4 regions of the Endozoicomonas lisbonensis genome follow, and region 1 is predicted to be linked to each of the others. Evidence: predicted binding sites of a transcription regulator. Region 1 holds the regulator's gene; each other region holds the start of a gene.
What was found. Region 1 encodes LexA, which represses DNA repair genes until DNA is damaged. Its sites were predicted from a motif close to TACTGTNTANNTANACAGTA; they were not measured.
Positions count from the first base shown of each region.

Region 2: V5J35_RS02835 (YebG family protein) is a predicted target of LexA. The motif match lies at 1,224-1,243, and genes of this name have one in related genera.
Region 3: dinB (DNA polymerase IV) is a predicted target of LexA. The motif match lies at 1,881-1,900, and genes of this name have one in related genera.
Region 4: recA (recombinase RecA) is a predicted target of LexA. The motif match lies at 1,783-1,802, and genes of this name have one in related genera.

Region 1 covers NZ_JBEWTB010000002.1:4,681,326-4,685,722, reverse strand. The annotation lists gene V5J35_RS22150 (L,D-transpeptidase) at 1-406, opposite strand, end outside; gene V5J35_RS22145 (TetR/AcrR family transcriptional regulator) at 484-1,107, opposite strand; gene lexA (transcriptional repressor LexA) at 1,273-1,872, shown strand; gene V5J35_RS22135 (hypothetical protein) at 1,897-2,313, shown strand; gene V5J35_RS22130 (hypothetical protein) at 2,336-2,581, opposite strand; gene V5J35_RS22125 (PTS sugar transporter subunit IIB) at 2,740-3,033, opposite strand; gene V5J35_RS22120 (DUF6586 family protein) at 3,193-3,678, opposite strand; gene topA (type I DNA topoisomerase) at 3,780-4,397, opposite strand, start outside.
Region 2 covers NZ_JBEWTB010000002.1:399,961-404,357, reverse strand. The annotation lists gene rapA (RNA polymerase-associated protein RapA) at 1-615, opposite strand, end outside; gene V5J35_RS02835 (YebG family protein) at 903-1,181, opposite strand; gene V5J35_RS02830 (hypothetical protein) at 1,301-2,230, opposite strand; gene V5J35_RS02825 (FGGY-family carbohydrate kinase) at 2,386-2,925, shown strand; gene V5J35_RS02820 (hypothetical protein) at 3,090-3,926, shown strand; gene V5J35_RS02815 (AbgT family transporter) at 4,034-4,397, opposite strand, start outside.
Region 3 covers NZ_JBEWTB010000002.1:301,505-305,901, reverse strand. The annotation lists gene V5J35_RS02415 (PAS domain-containing hybrid sensor histidine kinase/response regulator) at 1-137, shown strand, start outside; gene V5J35_RS02410 (response regulator transcription factor) at 119-841, opposite strand; gene V5J35_RS02405 (lysophospholipid acyltransferase family protein) at 938-1,582, opposite strand; gene dinB (DNA polymerase IV) at 1,969-3,090, shown strand; gene V5J35_RS02395 (DUF2721 domain-containing protein) at 3,177-3,569, shown strand; gene V5J35_RS02390 (hypothetical protein) at 3,640-4,397, opposite strand, start outside.
Region 4 covers NZ_JBEWTB010000002.1:258,186-262,582, reverse strand. The annotation lists gene V5J35_RS02230 (hypothetical protein) at 333-1,133, opposite strand; gene V5J35_RS02225 (CinA family protein) at 1,258-1,752, shown strand; gene recA (recombinase RecA) at 1,863-2,906, shown strand; gene V5J35_RS02215 (regulatory protein RecX) at 2,906-3,376, shown strand; gene V5J35_RS02210 (tRNA-uridine aminocarboxypropyltransferase) at 3,443-4,066, shown strand; gene alaS (alanine--tRNA ligase) at 4,196-4,397, shown strand, end outside.

The DNA of each region.
Region 1 (4,397 bases):
ACCCTCTGGAGCCGGGCTTACCCATTTCAGCAGTATCCGGCGAACCATGAATATAGATGTAGCGTCGCATGGTATCGACATTTCCCAGGCGATTAAAACCCGGCTCCAGTCCACTTAACCACATAATACGGGACAGTATCCAGTCTTTACGACCCGGATACTTTGCCTTTAACGCCTCAGAATACACTTCCCCGGTAAAACGACGACTTTCAAATACGGCGTGTTCTGGCAGGCCACTCCCGATTTTGGCACGAATCACATGCCGGCCCAGGGGGGTTTGCCAGCTGCCTTCCTGCTGGCCTGTACCTTTACTGGCTGTAGACACAGGGTAATGAATACGCTGACCATCGTCCTGACTAAGAATCAGTTCCTGACTGGGAATATGAACCGTTATATGCACAATCATTCAGCCTTTTATTAACACTATCCGGTTATCGGCATAACCAGACTATCAATCAGGTGAGCGAAATCCGGTGCGCGAAATCAAGAGTGCGCTCGCAGACCTGCCGCCATAAACGGTACCATGCGCCGCAGGATCGTCACCATAGAATCTTCTATCGCGAAATCGCGTTTGGCAATAGCCTGAAGAGTTTCCACACCGGACATGGTGAAAACAGCAGAACCCAGGATAAAGTAGGTGCGCCAGAACATATCCGCAGGCGGTAATGTCGGGCAGGCGCTTTTCAGTAACAGATAATAACGGTGAAAAGCTTTGCCATAAGCTTCTGTCAGATAGTGTTTAAGGTGTCCCTGGTTCTGACTGTAGGCAAGCCCTAACAGCTTCATAAAGGTTGACAGGTCATCATCGTGTCGCGGCTGGACCGCTATGATCTGGTCAACCAGCAGGTTAAGCACAGCCTCCAGTTCAGGTGGCTCATCCTTAAGGGCATCCAGACTGTTCTGCAGGTTGGCTGCAAATGGGTCCAGGTAACGGGCAAACACTGCCTGAATCAGGGCTTTCTTTGACCCAAAGTGATAATTGACTGCCGCAAGGTTAACCCCGGCCTTGCCCGTAATCGATCTTAGCGAAGTTTCCGCAAAGCCATGTTCAGCGAAGAGCGCTTCCGCCGCATCAAGAATTTTTGTAACCGTATATCCCTGTCCCATGCCTGTACTCTCCGAGTTTCAAACAGCTGTTTAATACTTTCGTTTTAAACAGAATCGCTGTCAAGAAAATAGGCCGAAACAGATACGATCAGTGATATACAGCTTGAAACAGCAGAATTACTGTATATAATTACAGTCACTGTATATAAAAACAGATTAACCATCATGATCAAGCTCACCAAACGACAGTCTGAAATACTGGAACTCATCAAATCCCATATCGAAAGTACCGGTTTTCCACCAACACGGGCTGAAATTGCCAAAACGTTCGGCTTCCGCTCCCCTAATGCTGCTGAAGAACACCTGAGAGCCCTGGCGCGCAAAGGCGCTATTGAGATGACCCCCGGAGCGTCCCGTGGCATCCGTATTCCTGATGCTGCCAATACTGACGGCCTTCCGGTGGTTGGTCAGGTGGCTGCTGGTAGTCCGATTCTGGCGCAGGAACATATTGAAGACCACCTGCAACTCAAAGGCGACTTTTTTACCCCCAGAGCTGACTTTCTGCTGCGTGTTAAAGGCATGAGCATGAAAGACATCGGCATTCTTGATGGCGACCTGCTGGCGGTTCACAAGACAACTGACGTGCGTAATGGTCAGGTAGTTGTGGCACGCATTGACGATGAAGTCACCGTTAAACGGTTTGAGAAAAAAAAGAACACCGTACTGCTGCACCCCGAAAACGAAGAGTTTGAAACCATTGTCGTCGATTTGACTCAGGACCTGTTTGCCATTGAAGGCTTGAGTGTCGGTGTAATCAGGCACTGATGACATTCGTGGAGGAGGAAGGTTATGCGAACGCACACAGTTACATCCCGTTCAAGGGGATCAGATAAACCCAGAGTGAATGAATTGATTCTGTCCGGCCCTGCCTGGCAGTCAGGGCTGTTTCTATCCCCAGTCCTGTCCAAGCTGGCCAACGAAGAAGAACAGCGCTGGCTCACCCTGATCCTGTCTGACAACAACCCTACCCAAACCATTAAGTGGCTAAAGTCAGAGGGTATCAGCAGCTGCAATGTCAGGGTACTCAACCGCGCCAGCCGCAAGCAGCCACTGGATCTCACTTACCAGGCTCTTGCCTGTGGCACCAGCCATACCGTGATCAGCTGGATAAACCAGATGGATCAGGAAGAGCTTTCCAAACTCGAAGATGCTGCCCGCAGCGGACAGTGTAACTGCCTGACCATCAGAAGCAGGGATGCGGCCTGAAAGCTTGCGAGGAAAATGCGGGTCAGTGCAGTACCCGGTGTTCGCAGGTGTCATCTTCATTCCGGTGTGGACTGGTAACCGCTGCCAGCTCCAGCATCCCGGCATCAAACATCGCTTTAGCCACCTGCAGATAGTCTTCCAGCAGGCAACTGTGAGCTTCGTCAGAAAACTTCAGGGTCAGCAGCGGTTCGGCATCTGGATCGTCACTACGACGCAGTACGATTTCTCCCGTCCTGAGTTCAACAATTTCCAAAGGCGGTGCAGACATAAAGATTCACTCCGTATTTACCGAGGCAACAGACTGAATCATAAAAACGAAAAATTCAAGTTGGTGACAGGAAGATAAATTAATAATGAGAGACAGATCAAACTCTACTAAATAAAGCCCGAACCATAAGACAGGAGAGGGGTCCGGGCTTTATCCTCTCAGGCTGTCAGCGACAATGCATACTGCAAAACCTTAGAGCCATTCATTGTTCCATAGTCCAGTGGTGTGATGGCTTCTACAGGAACATTGTAAGCTGAAGCACGGCTCTTAAGGTCATTGAGCATATACTTGACCTGTGGCCCTAGTAGAACCACGTCAAACTCCTTAACCATTTCATCAAACTGACCTGCTCCATACGCATCAATTTCAATGTCCTGGTTCAGCTCAGCGGCAGCCTCTCGCATTTTTTTAACCAACATGCTGGTAGACATACCAGCTGAACAGCACAGCATAATTTTTGTCATCTGAATGGCCTCGTCTTGGTTGTTTCTCATTCCCGGATTTCACTATATCGGAGTTGCAACAGAAATGTAACCGGTTTCATGTCGAGGTATTTTAAATACGTTTTCCTTTTTGACTGACATCAATAAACATCTGCTAAAGAGTGTTTACTACCATTCAAGGTTGAAATTCCGGAAATGCCCCACCAGCTCTTTAAATCGCTTCAAACAATCCTTTCCACCGTCTACAGTCAGGCTGGCGTTTTCACCCTCTTCTTCCTGAGTGACCAACTGAATCAAGCCATCGCCCTGTGGCAACCCTTCATACTGATAAGGAATAAAAAGACCCTGCCAGTATACTTCCAGCTGTTTTAACCAGCTGTTATCTAAGAGGGCTTCCAACTGTGTAAACTCAGAAGCGACTTCGCCCTTCTCCCTGATCAGCGACAGGGCTTCAGTAAACGATGGCGCCACCTCACACGAAACTCGATAGGACTCCAGGATTTCAGCCAGCAATGATCGCCAGGCCAGTTGCAGCTGCAGTATAAAGCCTTCCCTGAAAGCGGGGGCTTCCTGATGCCCAGCTGACTCCCAGGCATTGAGTTGGATACGGGCAAAGTGTAATCTTTTATTGGTGTTAGCAGACCAGTCCGACATGATTAATCCCTGTTTACACAAATCAATGCGTTAATGTATGGCATCTGAAGAAAAAAGCCTCCGTCGTCATTTGCGCCGGAGGCTTTGTAAGGTCAGGACATTCAGGTTTTTTTAGCGGCACGCTTTTTAGTTTGCTTCTCAATCCACTTACCTTCTTCGAAGGTAGCGCTCCAGCCCGTTGCCTTTCCAGCCGTTTCTGACATCACGTACTGTTGTTTGGTCTTACGGCTATAGCGGATAACAGCCGGATTTCCTTCCGAATCCTGACGCGGCGCATCCAGCAGATAGTGGTATTTAGGATCAATCTCAGCCTGATGTGGTATCAGTTCACTCACCAGCGGCGCACGCGTTTCACGGTTCTTGGGGAACTGGCTGGCAGCCAGAAACAGACCGGACGCCCCGTCACGCAGGATGTAATGATCTTCGACCTTGACACACTTCAGCTCAGGCATAGGCACCGGGTCCATCTTGGGCGGTGCCGCCTCACCACTTTTCAGTAACTTGCGGGTGTTTTTGCACTCAGAGTTGGTGCAACCAAAATACTTACCAAAGCGCCCGCTCTTGAGCTGCATCTCAGAGCCACACTTGTCACACTCAAGTATCGGGCCATCATAGCCTTTTATCTTGAACTGACCTTTCTCGACCTCATAACCATCGCAGTCCGGGTTATTACCACAAACATGCAGTTTACGCTGCTCATCAATCAGGTAGCTTTCCAT
Region 2 (4,397 bases), 4.3 Mb from region 1:
GTTGAATCGACGCAGCATTTCGACCAGCCATTGATGCTGCAGGCTTTCCGGTACCAGAATCAGTATCCGGCTGGCACGGCCTGTTACCAGCTGTTGATGCAGTATCAGGCCTGCTTCAATGGTTTTACCCATACCCACTTCGTCAGCCAGCATAACCCTCGGGGCATGGCGGCCGGACACTTCACGGGCAATGTGAAGCTGATGGGGTATCAGGCTGGTGCGCGCGCCAACCAGTCCCCGAAGCGGGGAGCGTTTCAGCTTGTGGTTGTGCTGCAGGGTTTTATAACGCAGGGAGAAGTTGCTGTTCTGGTCAATCTGACCAGCCAGCATGCGATCCTGCGGTTTGTTAAAACGGATAAAGTTGCCCAGACCGGATTCGGGCAACACTTCAGGCTGACCATCAGACGGACCGCCTGAGATCATACCTTTGTAAGTTAACAGGCCATTGCTTTCAATGACATCTGTCACCGTCATGATCCAGCCCTCGTGACTTTCTACTTTGTCACCAGGGTTGAACTGCACGCGCGTTAACGGGCAATTGTTGACGGAATAAAGCCGGGTTTCACCGGTAGCGGGGAACAGTAGGGTGACCATCCGACCTTCAAGGGTAAGCACAGTGCCTAAACCCTGTTCGGTTTCGGTGTCACTAATCCAACGTTGTCCAGGAACGAAGCTCGTCATGTCGTGACTACATACCTTGCCAGACAAAAAAGGGCGCTATATTAGCGGAATTACTTCTATAAGCAACCAGTACAAGTGCTAGATTTGCTGCCTTTTTACGTTTGAACGTTGTGCATACGAGTACTGTACCAGTGCGGAGAGCCATTGAATTATAGACAGAAACCGAAGTTGAGTGGACCCAGCTTCGGTGGTTGGGGGGATAAAGGCGGAATTATTAAGAGTCAGGCGGCTTCGGACTCTGATGTTTTCTCTTCAGAACTCCTGCCAATTTCAAGCACCAGGTCAGGCTTGCCCTTGAACGCTTTGGACAGCACATCCTTGTTGCGGGACAGCAACAGACCGATCTCTTCTGCCAGCTGTTCGTCGATGGTAAAGTGATCTTCCAGCAGCGTGGTCAGGTTAGCTGCCAGCTCCAGCATGCGGTCATGTTCTTCAGCGGCTTTTTTGTCTGTAAACATACTCCCGTCCCGATCAACTCGCCACATAGGGGTAATTGACATGGCCCTCTCCTGTTTGGCATAGGGGTTATTAATAGCTTTTAGTACTGTATATAATTACAGTTGTTTTGTCCAGAGCATAAAAAAACCGGATTCCCCGGTTTTTTTATGCCAATTACTTTCTATCTGGGTTCATCCAGATAGAAAGCTGACCAGTAGAGACCACCCGGCCAGAGCGGGGCGTATTTAAATCTCTGAAAGTTATCTTCTGCCTGCTGGAAATGTTTTTCCGGGTCCCAGTCCTCATCTCTTTTCCCTTCAAAGAAGTCAGACATGTTGCCCTTCCTGAAAGGAGAGTGCTCTATCGCCAGAATGGTAGCATTCAGTTTTGCCTGTTCCTTATCATCGAGTTTCTTCTTTGCTGCTAAGGCGTCGTATTGGTTGACCAGAGCTCCAAGAGAACCGTCATCGGTTGTTCTGACAAGCATGTCAGGCAGTTCAGCCACTTCAACCCATTGATCATCGAATAGCTTTTCCCAACCGGCAGAGCTTTGGTCGCCTGCTTTGGGCAGTATATGTGCCGCGACTTTCAGAGAGATATCGCTCTTGTAGGGATAAGAGTAAAAGACATTTTTGAAAACCGAAAAGAAGTCGTTATTCAGCCACTCTTTTGCCCCTTTGCCTAAGCGCTCTCTTGAGTTAACGCGCTCATACATAGTGTGTTTATTCGGGGCAAAGTCAGAACGAAAAATCGGATGATTGTGAATGCGAAAAATATGAAACAGGGCAGCATTGCCTTTTGGATTAGTCAGGCGTGTTCCGCCTCCCCTGACAAGGTAATTGATAATGTCTGGCGTCATGGTAAACATGTCCAGCCTGCCCTGATCTGTGAGTCTTTCGGTCATCATCTCAAGAGGCTCGCTGGTGTAGTAGGGGTAGTAGGCAAACACCGGATTGTTATGATGGGTGTGCATTCCCAGCACTGGCGTTGAGTGCGGATCGGTTTCAGCAGAAATAAAGGTTAAGTCACCTTTGACACCTTTGCCTGGCTCTGGCTCTCCGTCTTTGTAGTCAAAGCGACCGTACTGGAGTCCTGTGTAAAGCAGTTTCATGAGCGTGATAAATTGATCGTCCGTTGGCTCCCAGCCAGTGCATTTCAAGGGGTATCGGTGCTTCTATATAATCAGGTGTAGCGGCACTGACAAACAGAAAAGGCGTGTTATGTTCTCCACGGTAAACAACTGCAAGGCTGATGATTGAGTAGCCTTTGTTAACAGAGGCTGAAAATTCAAATTTTCTGGCTAACTTCCACCTGCTGGGCTATCACCACGGTAACCGTTCACCAAGGGCAAGCCCACACCTGAAAGGCATGGTATCAGGCCTGTCAATGAATAACGATTTGACCGAACTGGCCAAAATATACCTGGCAGCTATTCAGTCAGTGTCTTACGGCACTCGTCATATTATTGAAGCAATGAATAACGCAGGTCATCAGATTATCCGCATCCATATGTGCGGTGGTGGTACCAAAAACCCTCTGTGGCTGAGAGAGCACGCCAACGTGACGGATTGTGAAATTGTCCTGAGTGCGGAAGATGAAGCCGTTATTCTCGGTTCCGCCATGCTGGCTGCCACTGCATGTGGTGACTTTTCTGATCTGAAAGAAGCGATGGCAGCCATGTCCTCCAAAGGGGAAGTGATTCAGCCCGATAGAAAGACCAGGGCATTCCACGATGCAAAGTACAGGGTCTTCCATGAAATGTACGAAGACCAGATGAAGTACAAGGCCATGATGAAAGACGTTTAATTCAGCCAGGCAGAAACGTTACGGTGCTGGCGTGAAATGATTATTTAAGTAAATCGTCAATCAGTTATTGATTCAAAATCATTCTTTGGGAGAGACGATAAAGGTGCAGTATCACAAACGGCAGCTAAACTGGACGTTCATTTTATTGAGGATTACATTGAATTATGAACACTTTCAGTAAGCTGCTTAGATTTCATAATCTTGGTTTGTTGCTGTTTCTATCGTTGTTTGTAACCACTGCCCTGGGTGAGAAAAGAAAAATATTTAATTTATATAAAAACGGTGCTGATCAACAAATCACTTTTATGGAAGATGTGGACGAAGACAGCCCGTTAAGCGAGTCTGAAAATCCAAGACTCCAACTCTTATATGGAACAATTTTGGATCAGGTATGCACTTTTTATTCCATAGTTGAAATGAGGGAATACACAGGAGCAGGCAAGAAAAAACAAAAGAAAGAGAAGCCTTTTGTTCACAGATTATTTTTATATCCCTTAAATGATGTGTTCGCTATGGAGGTGACTCCCTTTGTCGGAGAAATAACAGACGATCACAATGGTTTATTTCTTTTAGAAAACTTTCCTGCCATTCCATCCTCCGATGGAGAAGATTTATACCTGCCCATTATTTCCAGTGCAAGACTCCACTCTGATAGCGCCTCTGATAGTCCCTCTGATAGCGCCTCTGATAACCAGAGCACCGATCATTCGGAAGACATTACTTTTCACGTTACATTCGAATATTCGGCTGGTGGTGGGAGGATTTCGCCGCTGTCAGGCTTGTTCCGGATTGATGCTTATACAGGGGCCTTCATTTCACTGACTTTAGAGGGGGATGCAGGTGTTATTACGCCATACGATTCATCAAGACGTTCTTCAGAAGACGAGAGCGACTGGACTGAGGAAGAGGATAACGACCGGACTGAGGAGGATGACAGCACCTGCCACTCTTGTTTTGAACCATTTCTCAGGCGCTTTATGCTCTGGTGGACGTCCAGATAGTCCGGGCATCCCTTCTGCCCTGAAAAAGCAGGCAGACCTGACAGACCCTGAGAATCCATTTGATGGACAGGAAGGTGAGAGCAATCCCACCTTCCTGCACCAAAAACTTACAACATAATGGCAGCACCCGGACCCAGCGGCAGGTTCAGCATGCTCCAGATAATAAACATCACAATCCAGCCACCAAGGAAGAAGAAGGTGTATGGCATCATTATAGAGATCACGGTACCAATACCAATCTTCGGACCATTTTTCTCTTCATAACGCGCGGCAAAACTGGCGATGATTGGGAAATAGGTCATCAGCGGGGTAATGACATTGGTGGTGGAGTCACCAATACGGTAAGCCACCTGAGTATACTCAGGGCTGAAACCCATCTGCATGAACATTGGGATAAATACCGGTGCCATAATCAGCCATTTAGAGCTGGCACCCCCCATAAACAGGTTCGTTACCGCCGCCAGAACCACC
Region 3 (4,397 bases), 4.4 Mb from region 1:
TATTGATCACGGCGACTACCCGCCAGAATCTGCGTGAACAATGTCTGGAGCTGGGAATTCGTTTTCTCAGCAAACCGGTTAAACCGGCAGCTCTCAGGGCATTGTTGACATCTGTCGCTCAAATATCCGGAGCCTGATTGTTATCTGGCTCGTTGGGTGAATTGCTGGGTGACTCGCCAGGTGACTCGCTGGGTGAATTGCTACCGGGTTGATCAATTTCCAGCTCTTTCATGGCAATAACCGCCTGGGTGCGGTTACGAACCCCCAGCTTTTTGAAAATAGCGGTAACGTGAGCCTTGATCGTGGCTTCTGACACTTCCAGATCGTAGGCGATCTGCTTGTTCAGCAGACCTTCACTGATCATGCCCAGTACCCGGAACTGCTGCGGAGTCAGGGAAGCAAGCTTTTGTTCGATATCCGGTGTTTCCTGCTGCGTGGCGATACCTGCCATATTGCCGGGTAGCCAGACTTCGCCATCCAGTATTCTGCCGATCGCTTCTTTCAGGGTATCCAGTGGTGAGGATTTTGGAATGAAACCGTGAGCACCGTGCTGCATGGCGCGCTGGATGACCTGCTGGTCGTCGGAGGCTGAAACGATGGCAACCGGTACCTCGGGGTAGTGTCCCCGAAGAAAGATAAGGCCAGACAAACCATGAGCGCCGGGCATGTGCAGATCAAGCAGGATCAGGTCAGGGCTGGGAACCTGTCCCAGCACTGACTGTAGCGCCGCTATCGAGCCCGCCTCGTGTATCTCGGGATTTATCAGCCCCTGCCGTAACGCTGCCTGCAGTGCAGCCCGGAAGAGGGGGTGGTCGTCAGCAATTATTATGGTGTGTTCCATACCATTGAGATTGCCATCTTGTCAGGGGAGTGTAAAGCGCTAGTTTGCTATGAAAATGCCGTTTTCATAATCTGCAGTTACGAAACGGCAATAGAATTATTTTGCGATCACAGCTTTTGCTGGTGTGTCTGCGTACTGGGTGCAGCAGCTTTGGGATTGTACCGGGCTGAAGCGCTCCGGAAACTTGCCGGTAATTCCCTCATAGAAGGCCTGAATTTCACACAGGTCTTTTTCCATGTTGTCGGTCGGTTTCACTATTGGACCAAAGCCACCTACTTTGCGCTTGAAGTCCAGATATCCCAGAACAATGGGAATATTAGCGTTTTTAGCCACATGATAAAAACCGGTGCGCCAGCGATCCCCTCTGGCACGGGTGCCTTCCGGGCAGATAACCAGACGGAGCTGTTTGTTGCCTTTGAAGGCACAAACCGTCTGCTCTACCATGCTTTTCGGTTTTGTGCGGTCGACGGCAATGCCGCCAAGCCAGCGCATGATGGGTCCAAAAGGTCCCCAGAACAGGCTGGATTTGCCCATCCAGTAACAGTGAACGCCAGTACACAGGCCAATGGCAATACCATAGAAAAAATCCCAGTTGCTGGTATGTGGTGCAGCAACAAGGATAAACCTTGGCGCCTTGGGCTTTTTACCTTCCACTTTCCAGCCGGACAAAAACAGTCCCAGTCTGGCAATCAGGACAAATAACGGGCGAATAACCGGTGTATTGAAAATCGTAAAGCGCATTTGCAGTGCCGTGATTCTCTCGTTGGAAAACGTTGTTGAAATAGCAATGTTGTTTAAACAACAAGGTTTATGAGGCATTCCTCATAAGTACACTGGCTCAGCACACTTATGAGGAATGGCTCGGTAAAGGAACCTGCCTGAGTCATCATCGGACTTTGGATGAATGTTGGTCTTCTGGCCCGGCAATGAAGTCAGTGGAGCGCATTCAACGCCTTTCTGGATAACATGGGAATACGGGGAAGTGGCTATTGCCAAAAATGAGTACTTTTGTTCCATATTTGTCTGAGCAGGTTTTTTGTACTGTATAAAAAAACAGTTTTTCTTGCGTATTAAGCCAATGAATCAGTAACATAGATGTAATGAACCTGTTGTGTAACTGACCTGTTATGTCTGATCAGCTTTCTACTTCATTACCCGGAGAAAATCGTAAAATTCTGCACGTAGATGCAGATGCATTTTATTGCTCGGTGGAAGAGCGTGAAGATATTTCGTTAAAAGGAAAGGCTTTTGCCGTTGGAGGCAGGCCAGAACGACGTGGAGTGATCGCCACCTGCAGTTATGCGGCCAGAGAGGCGGGAGTCCGTTCTGCCATGGCGTCGTTTCAGGCCATCAGGTTATGTCCTGAATTAAAAATTATTCCTCCACGATTTGATATTTATAAAGAAGCCTCGAAGAAGATGCACGACATCTTTCAGCGTTATACCTCTCTTATCGAACCTCTGTCGCTTGATGAAGCATACCTTGATGTTACGGGCGTTGAGTTATGCAAAGGCAGTGCCACACTTATGGCACAGGACATTATGCGGGCGGTCAGGGAAGAGGTGGGTATAACCGTTTCAGTAGGCGCTGCACCCAATAAGTTTCTTGCCAAAATTGCCAGCGACTGGAATAAGCCAAATGGTTTATTTGTTATCCCGCCCACAGATATTGAGAACTTTGTTTTTGAGCTTCCGGTTGAACGGATACATGGCGTTGGTAAAGTAACCGCTGAAAAAATGCACAACAAAGGTATTTTTACCTGTGGTCAGTTACGACAGTATTCTCCCCTGGAACTGTGTCGCTGGTTTGGCACTTTTGGTGAGCGTCTCTGGGAAATGGCTCGCGGGGTGGATGAACGTCCGGTGGAAACCGGGCGGCGGCGTAAATCCCTTTCGGTTGAACATACCTACGACACTGATCTTCTCGGCGAGGCTGATATTGTCGCGAAGGTAAAGCCTCTGCTGGATGATCTGGCGCAACGGTTTTCCGGAATCAACTCTGAATACGCTGTGCAGAAGCGTTTTGTAAAAGTTAAATTTTCAGACTTCAGTCAGACGACACTGGAAGAGATTCCAGACCGGGATGACCAGGATGCTGAAGAGCATTTCAAAACCCTGATGATCAGGGCATGGGAACGGGGTAATAAGCCGGTCCGGTTGCTGGGTCTGGGGGTGCGGCTGATTGATCTGCGTGCGCCAGAGCGATTTTTGCAGCTGGAGCTCTTTAAGCGGAAGAGGCCAGGGCTTTGATAAGTATGAAAAGCTGTTTGAAATGATTTGACAGTTAAGTATTTATCGAAATAATAGTTTTTTTATTTGGCCTTACTGGTTGTTTTATGCAGTTGACCCTTACCACGCCAGCTTTGTTGTTCCCGGCAATTTCTCTGCTGTTTCTCTCTTATACCAACAAGTTTCTGGCACTTGCCTCTCTGATCCGAACGTTACACGAAGAAGACCAGAATAATCCGGACAGTCATGTGATCAGGGGACAGCTGGAAAACCTGCGGCGGCGAATGAAGCTGATTAAACACATGCAGGGAGCCGGAATCATGAGTTTTATCAGTTGTGTGCTGGTGATGTTTTTGCTGCATTTAAACCTGTTTCAGTGGGGGTTTATTATTTTCGGACTGAGCCTGCTTTTTCTGCTGGTTTCTCTGGTGATCTGCCTGATGGAAATCAAAATATCGATTGATGCGCTGGAGCTGCAGGTTCAGCAGATGGACCATTAAATGATTTGCACAACACCTGATCAATCAAGGTTTAGTGATCAGGTGTTGTAATAATGGGATGACGTTTCTCTTAAAAGCCCATGATCCCGGGCTTTGCCTGATTGGCAGGGTTTAAACCTGAATTTAAACCGACAGCAGAATGGGCTCTCGCGGCCTTATTAAGCAAATTATTAGCTTTGATTTCGTGTTTTAACGTTAATAGTGTCAATTCTTCCGTGTTTGGATAACTGGTGTCGTAGTGATTGCCGGTAAGGGAATTATGTAGATCGAGGACAGAGTTGACTGGATGCATAGAGCTTTGCTTTTCCTTTCCTGTATTGGATGAAGTTTCTTGTTGGTTTGATTTATTACCTTTTCCTGCCATTCTGCTGAGTAAAGTTGAGGCATAATTATATGTACGACGCAGGAGCCCTTCACCAGGTGCTTTCCCATCCGGGTTTCCATCGTCATCCTCTTTGTCCTTCTTCTTGCTAGCACATTCCTTGCCATCGCTACAGTAAGCGGTTGTTACACCAAGAGCATGTGCATCGTAAGAGTATGGAATGACAATGGTGACGTTCATCGTATTATAATTCCCTGTTCCCTGGCTGGAGCTGTAAACGATTTGGGTACCATCGCCGGATTCTGAAACGGAATGTGAGAATGCTTCATGGCTGTGCGTATACCCCTGGCCGGGTCTTGGCACCCTTACCTCTACAGTTGTGACCGCCAAACCAGAATAACTGTTAAAGCATCTCCCTAAGCAACTATGAATGGTGGTGCCGATTCGAGTCCGGCGCAGGCTGTACGATTGAACCGCTGCCTGAGCCATCATGTTTTGAACTTGTT
Region 4 (4,397 bases), 4.4 Mb from region 1:
CCAGTAAGTATAATCCCAGCCGTGTACGCCCAGAATAGACGTCCCGTGTAGGGTGTTCTTGTTTAGCGTTCTGTTCGCAGAATAAAAGGAGCTTTCTGATACAGGGCATCAGCCGTTTTCCAGACTCCATCAAAGATGAAATCATATTGCCAAATAAATGGGTTCCGCTTTTCTGTTCAAGGTGAGTTCTGCTGCTGGGAAAACTGTTTTTTTGTGCTTAATGTCTACCCTAAGAGGCAATGCTTACGCTACTCCATGCTCTTTCACACAGCTTAATCTCTGTGGGTCGAATGTTCGGCCCCTCAGAGCATGGTTGTTGATTGGGAATACTATTAGGACGATGTGAGCCTTTCATCTAATGGCTTCAGGTAACGTTTGAGTTCATTGCCAACACTTCTCAGGCTTTGTATATCTTTATGGATATGCCGGTGTTCTCTCACGATTTTATTCTTTCTTCGGTCTTTCCCCGTTTTTTGTTGGGTTTTTTGCAGAAGCGCCCCTCTTTCACCATAAATAATCTGAGCGTCCATGCAGCCATTGTAAATTAGGCGGGTACTGGAGCTCAGTTGTTTAATGTCTTCCCGAAGCTGATTGAGTTGTTGCATAAAAGCGGGGTTTGTATTTTGTTCATCAGCTATGGCATCCAGTGTTTTGGCATAGGATGCTGTCATATTTTGGATGGATGCATACAGAGGCTGAATGGTGGAAAGCTCTTCGATCGCTCTGGTATATTCTCTTAGTTGTTCAATATCCGGTAACTGTAATTGTCCTGTTGCTTCTTCCAAAACTGCGTACTGTCGTATTAATTGTCCATAGTTATAGACAGAGCATACATGCCCGCCAATGGTTTTTACCTGATTATGTAATAGAGTTTTTATTGTTAGGGCTTTAGCATAATGAGCCTGAGCCTTATCCATCCGGCTGGCTGTTGGGCTCTCGATTAATGGATTGAGAATATCTGAAACTTTACTGAGTGGCTGGCCGTTCTCGATAGCGGTTAAGGCTTCGGTAATGGCCGGAGCCAGATGTTCACCGCCTGATGCTCTACTATTAGCACTTGCACTAGCAGAGTCTGATAAATCTTCTGTTTCAGCCTGCAGCGGAGCAGGTTCAGTCGAACTGGTTATGGGCATTATGTCAGAAGTTGATTCTGAGAAGTCAGACGTTTCAGGTTCTGCAGACAATGCGTACAACTTCTGTTATCTGCACAACAGGCATAGTATAACTGTCTCTCACAACAGGACTCAGGAGATGGTAGTGACTGACAAATTATCCGATCTGGCTCTGCAACTGTCGCTTGAGTTAGGCAGACAGTCATTGAAAATGGCAACGGCTGAATCCTGCACCGGCGGATGGGTCAGCCAGGTATTAACGGCTATTCCGGGCAGCTCAGACTGGTTTGAAGGCGCAGTGGTCAGTTATTCCAATGCCATGAAACACCGGCTTCTCGATGTTCCCTGTGAGCTATTGGATAAATACGGTGCGGTCAGCCAGCCTGTTGTTGAACAAATGGCGCGTGGTGTTGCCATGAACCTGGACGTTCCCGTCAGTATTGCCATCAGTGGTATTGCCGGTCCTGGTGGAGGTTCCCGGGATAAACCGGTAGGCACTGTTCATATCGCATGGTATTGTCGGGAAAAAACCTTTTCCGAAGCCTTCCGGTTTGCAGGTGACCGGCAGCAGGTGCGAGAGCAATCTGTAGAGGTTGCGCTGTCCGAGCTTATAAGGCTTCTGCAACAATCAGCTACTTAAATCAATAAATATACTGGACAAATATACATATAGTGTTTAAATATACAGTATGTGTAGCGTTTATACTCGCCATGCCCTGCGCAGGCAAGCACTGAGGATGGAATCAGACAATGGATGAGAACAGAAAGAAAGCACTGGCAGCGGCTCTGAGCCAGATTGACCGCCAATTTGGTAAAGGTGCTGTCATGCGAATGGGTGACCAGAAGCAGGAGGCCATTCCCGCCATTTCTACAGGCTCTCTGCAGCTGGATATCGCTCTGGGTATTGGTGGTTTGCCCAAAGGCCGGATTGTTGAAATTTACGGACCGGAGTCCTCCGGTAAAACGACTCTGACTCTTAGTGCTATTGCCGAAGCCCAGAAGCAGGGTGCCACCTGTGCTTTTGTTGACGCCGAACACGCCCTTGATCCTCAGTATGCCGGTAAACTTGGGGTTAATGTTGATGACCTGTACGTATCCCAGCCAGATACCGGTGAACAGGCTCTGGAGATTACCGACATGCTGGTTCGTTCCGGAGCGGTTGATGTCATTGTTGTAGACTCTGTTGCGGCGCTGGTGCCAAAAGCAGAGATTGAAGGCGATATGGGTGATTCTCATGTAGGCCTGCAGGCGCGCCTGATGTCCCAGGCACTGCGGAAACTGACCGGTTCCATCAAGCAGACCAACTGCATGGTGATCTTCATTAACCAGATTCGTATGAAGATTGGAGTGATGTTTGGCAACCCGGAAACCACCACCGGTGGTAATGCTCTGAAATTCTACTCTTCTGTGCGACTGGATATTCGTCGTACCGGCGCAGTGAAGCAGGGCGATGAGATTATTGGTAATGAAACCCGGGTCAAGGTGGTTAAAAACAAGGTTTCACCTCCGTTCAAACAGGCGGAATTCCAGATTCTCTATGGGCAGGGTATTTACCACATGGGTGAGGTGATTGATCTGGGTGTGAAGTTGAAGCTGGTTGAAAAGTCCGGTGCCTGGTATGCCTATAAAGGCACCAAGATTGGTCAGGGTAAGGCAAACGCCTGCAAATACCTGACAGAAAATCCGGAAATTGCGGATGAAATTGAGACGCAGATTCGGGCTGAACTCCTGAATACAGATCCCGAGACAAAAGGTTCAGAAAAGGCAGGTCAGGAACAACTGTTAGCAGAATAATGCAGGAATTCTCTGAACAGGCGCTAGCTGAACAAGGGCTAGCTGAACAGGATGTTCGTCGGGCAGCAATGGATTTGCTGGCCCGGCGTGAACATAGCTATGCCGAGCTGTCTTATAAGCTTCGAAAACGTTTTCCTCCTGAGCGTATTGAAAATGCCCTGCAGAGGCTGGTTGATGAAGGCTTGCAGAGTGATGAACGCTTTACTGAAGCCTATGTTTATTCCCGTAGTAATAAAGGCTATGGTCCGGCACGTATCCGCAATGAATTGATACAGAAAGGCGTTTCACAGAATCTGCTGGCGAACTATCTGTTTGACGACGATGAGAAATGGTTTTCTGAAGCGAGTCGGTTAAAAGATAAAAAAATTGGAGAACAGAAAAAACTTTCACCAAAAGATCGTATGAAAGTATACCGCTTCCTTGCACAAAGAGGCTTTTTATCCAGTCATATCAATGCCTGCCTGGGATAAAATGTGCAGATCCATTTTTTTGCTCATATCCTTTTTTTGCTCATGGCTGTATTTGAGAGTTGATCCATGTCCTGTTGTTCCCGCTGTGGTTTTGAACCGTCCTGCTGTTTCTGCCCGTCACTGCCTGTACTCAGTTGTCAGCATCGATTTTGCCTGATAACTCATCCGGTAGAGTTTGCCAAAATCAGCAATACCGGAAAACTGGTCAGGGCGATGCTCCCGGACACGCTGGTGGTGAACTGGAGCCGGGTTGAACCTTCAGAAGAGTTACTGACATTGCTGGATGACCCACAATGGGAGCCGGTTCTGTTGATGCCTGAAGCTTACGCTATTTATCAGCAAACTGCTTATCCGCAAACTATTTATCCGCAAAAAGGGACTGAAGAAAAGGCAACGTCCTCCGGAAAGCTGTTTATTCTGTTAGACGCTACCTGGCAGCAGGCACGGAAAATGTACCGACAAAGCCCTTATCTGCACAGCTTACCCCTGATATCGCTGAATAATGTGCCAGAATCGGGTTACAGTTTGCGTAGAAATCAGCAGGCGGGACATCTTTGTACCGCAGAGGTGGCGGCTGAAGTCCTGAAAAATGTAGGGATGCCCGAGGCTTCACGCAGGCTTCATCAATCAGTGTCTGACTTTTGCAACCATTACCAGCAACTTCAGCTGGCGGGAAAGCTAAACCAATAAGTGCGTATTTATCAGGTTCTTTAAAGAAAATGCACGCATAGATTGATATTTCCTGCTGATTCTATCGTCTGCTTCTATATAATGACCGGTTTACTATTGCTATTTGAACCTCCCTGACGGAAGACCTGTATGAAAAGCTCTGAGATACGATCTGCCTTCCTTAACTTCTTTAAGGAAAAAGGGCATGAAATTGTGCCAAGCAGTTCGCTGGTGCCTCACGATGATCCAACCCTGCTGTTCACCAATGCCGGGATGAATCAGTTCAAGGATGCATTTCTTGGACGTGAAAACAGGGCTTACACCCGGGCGACCACTTCCCAGAAATGTGTTC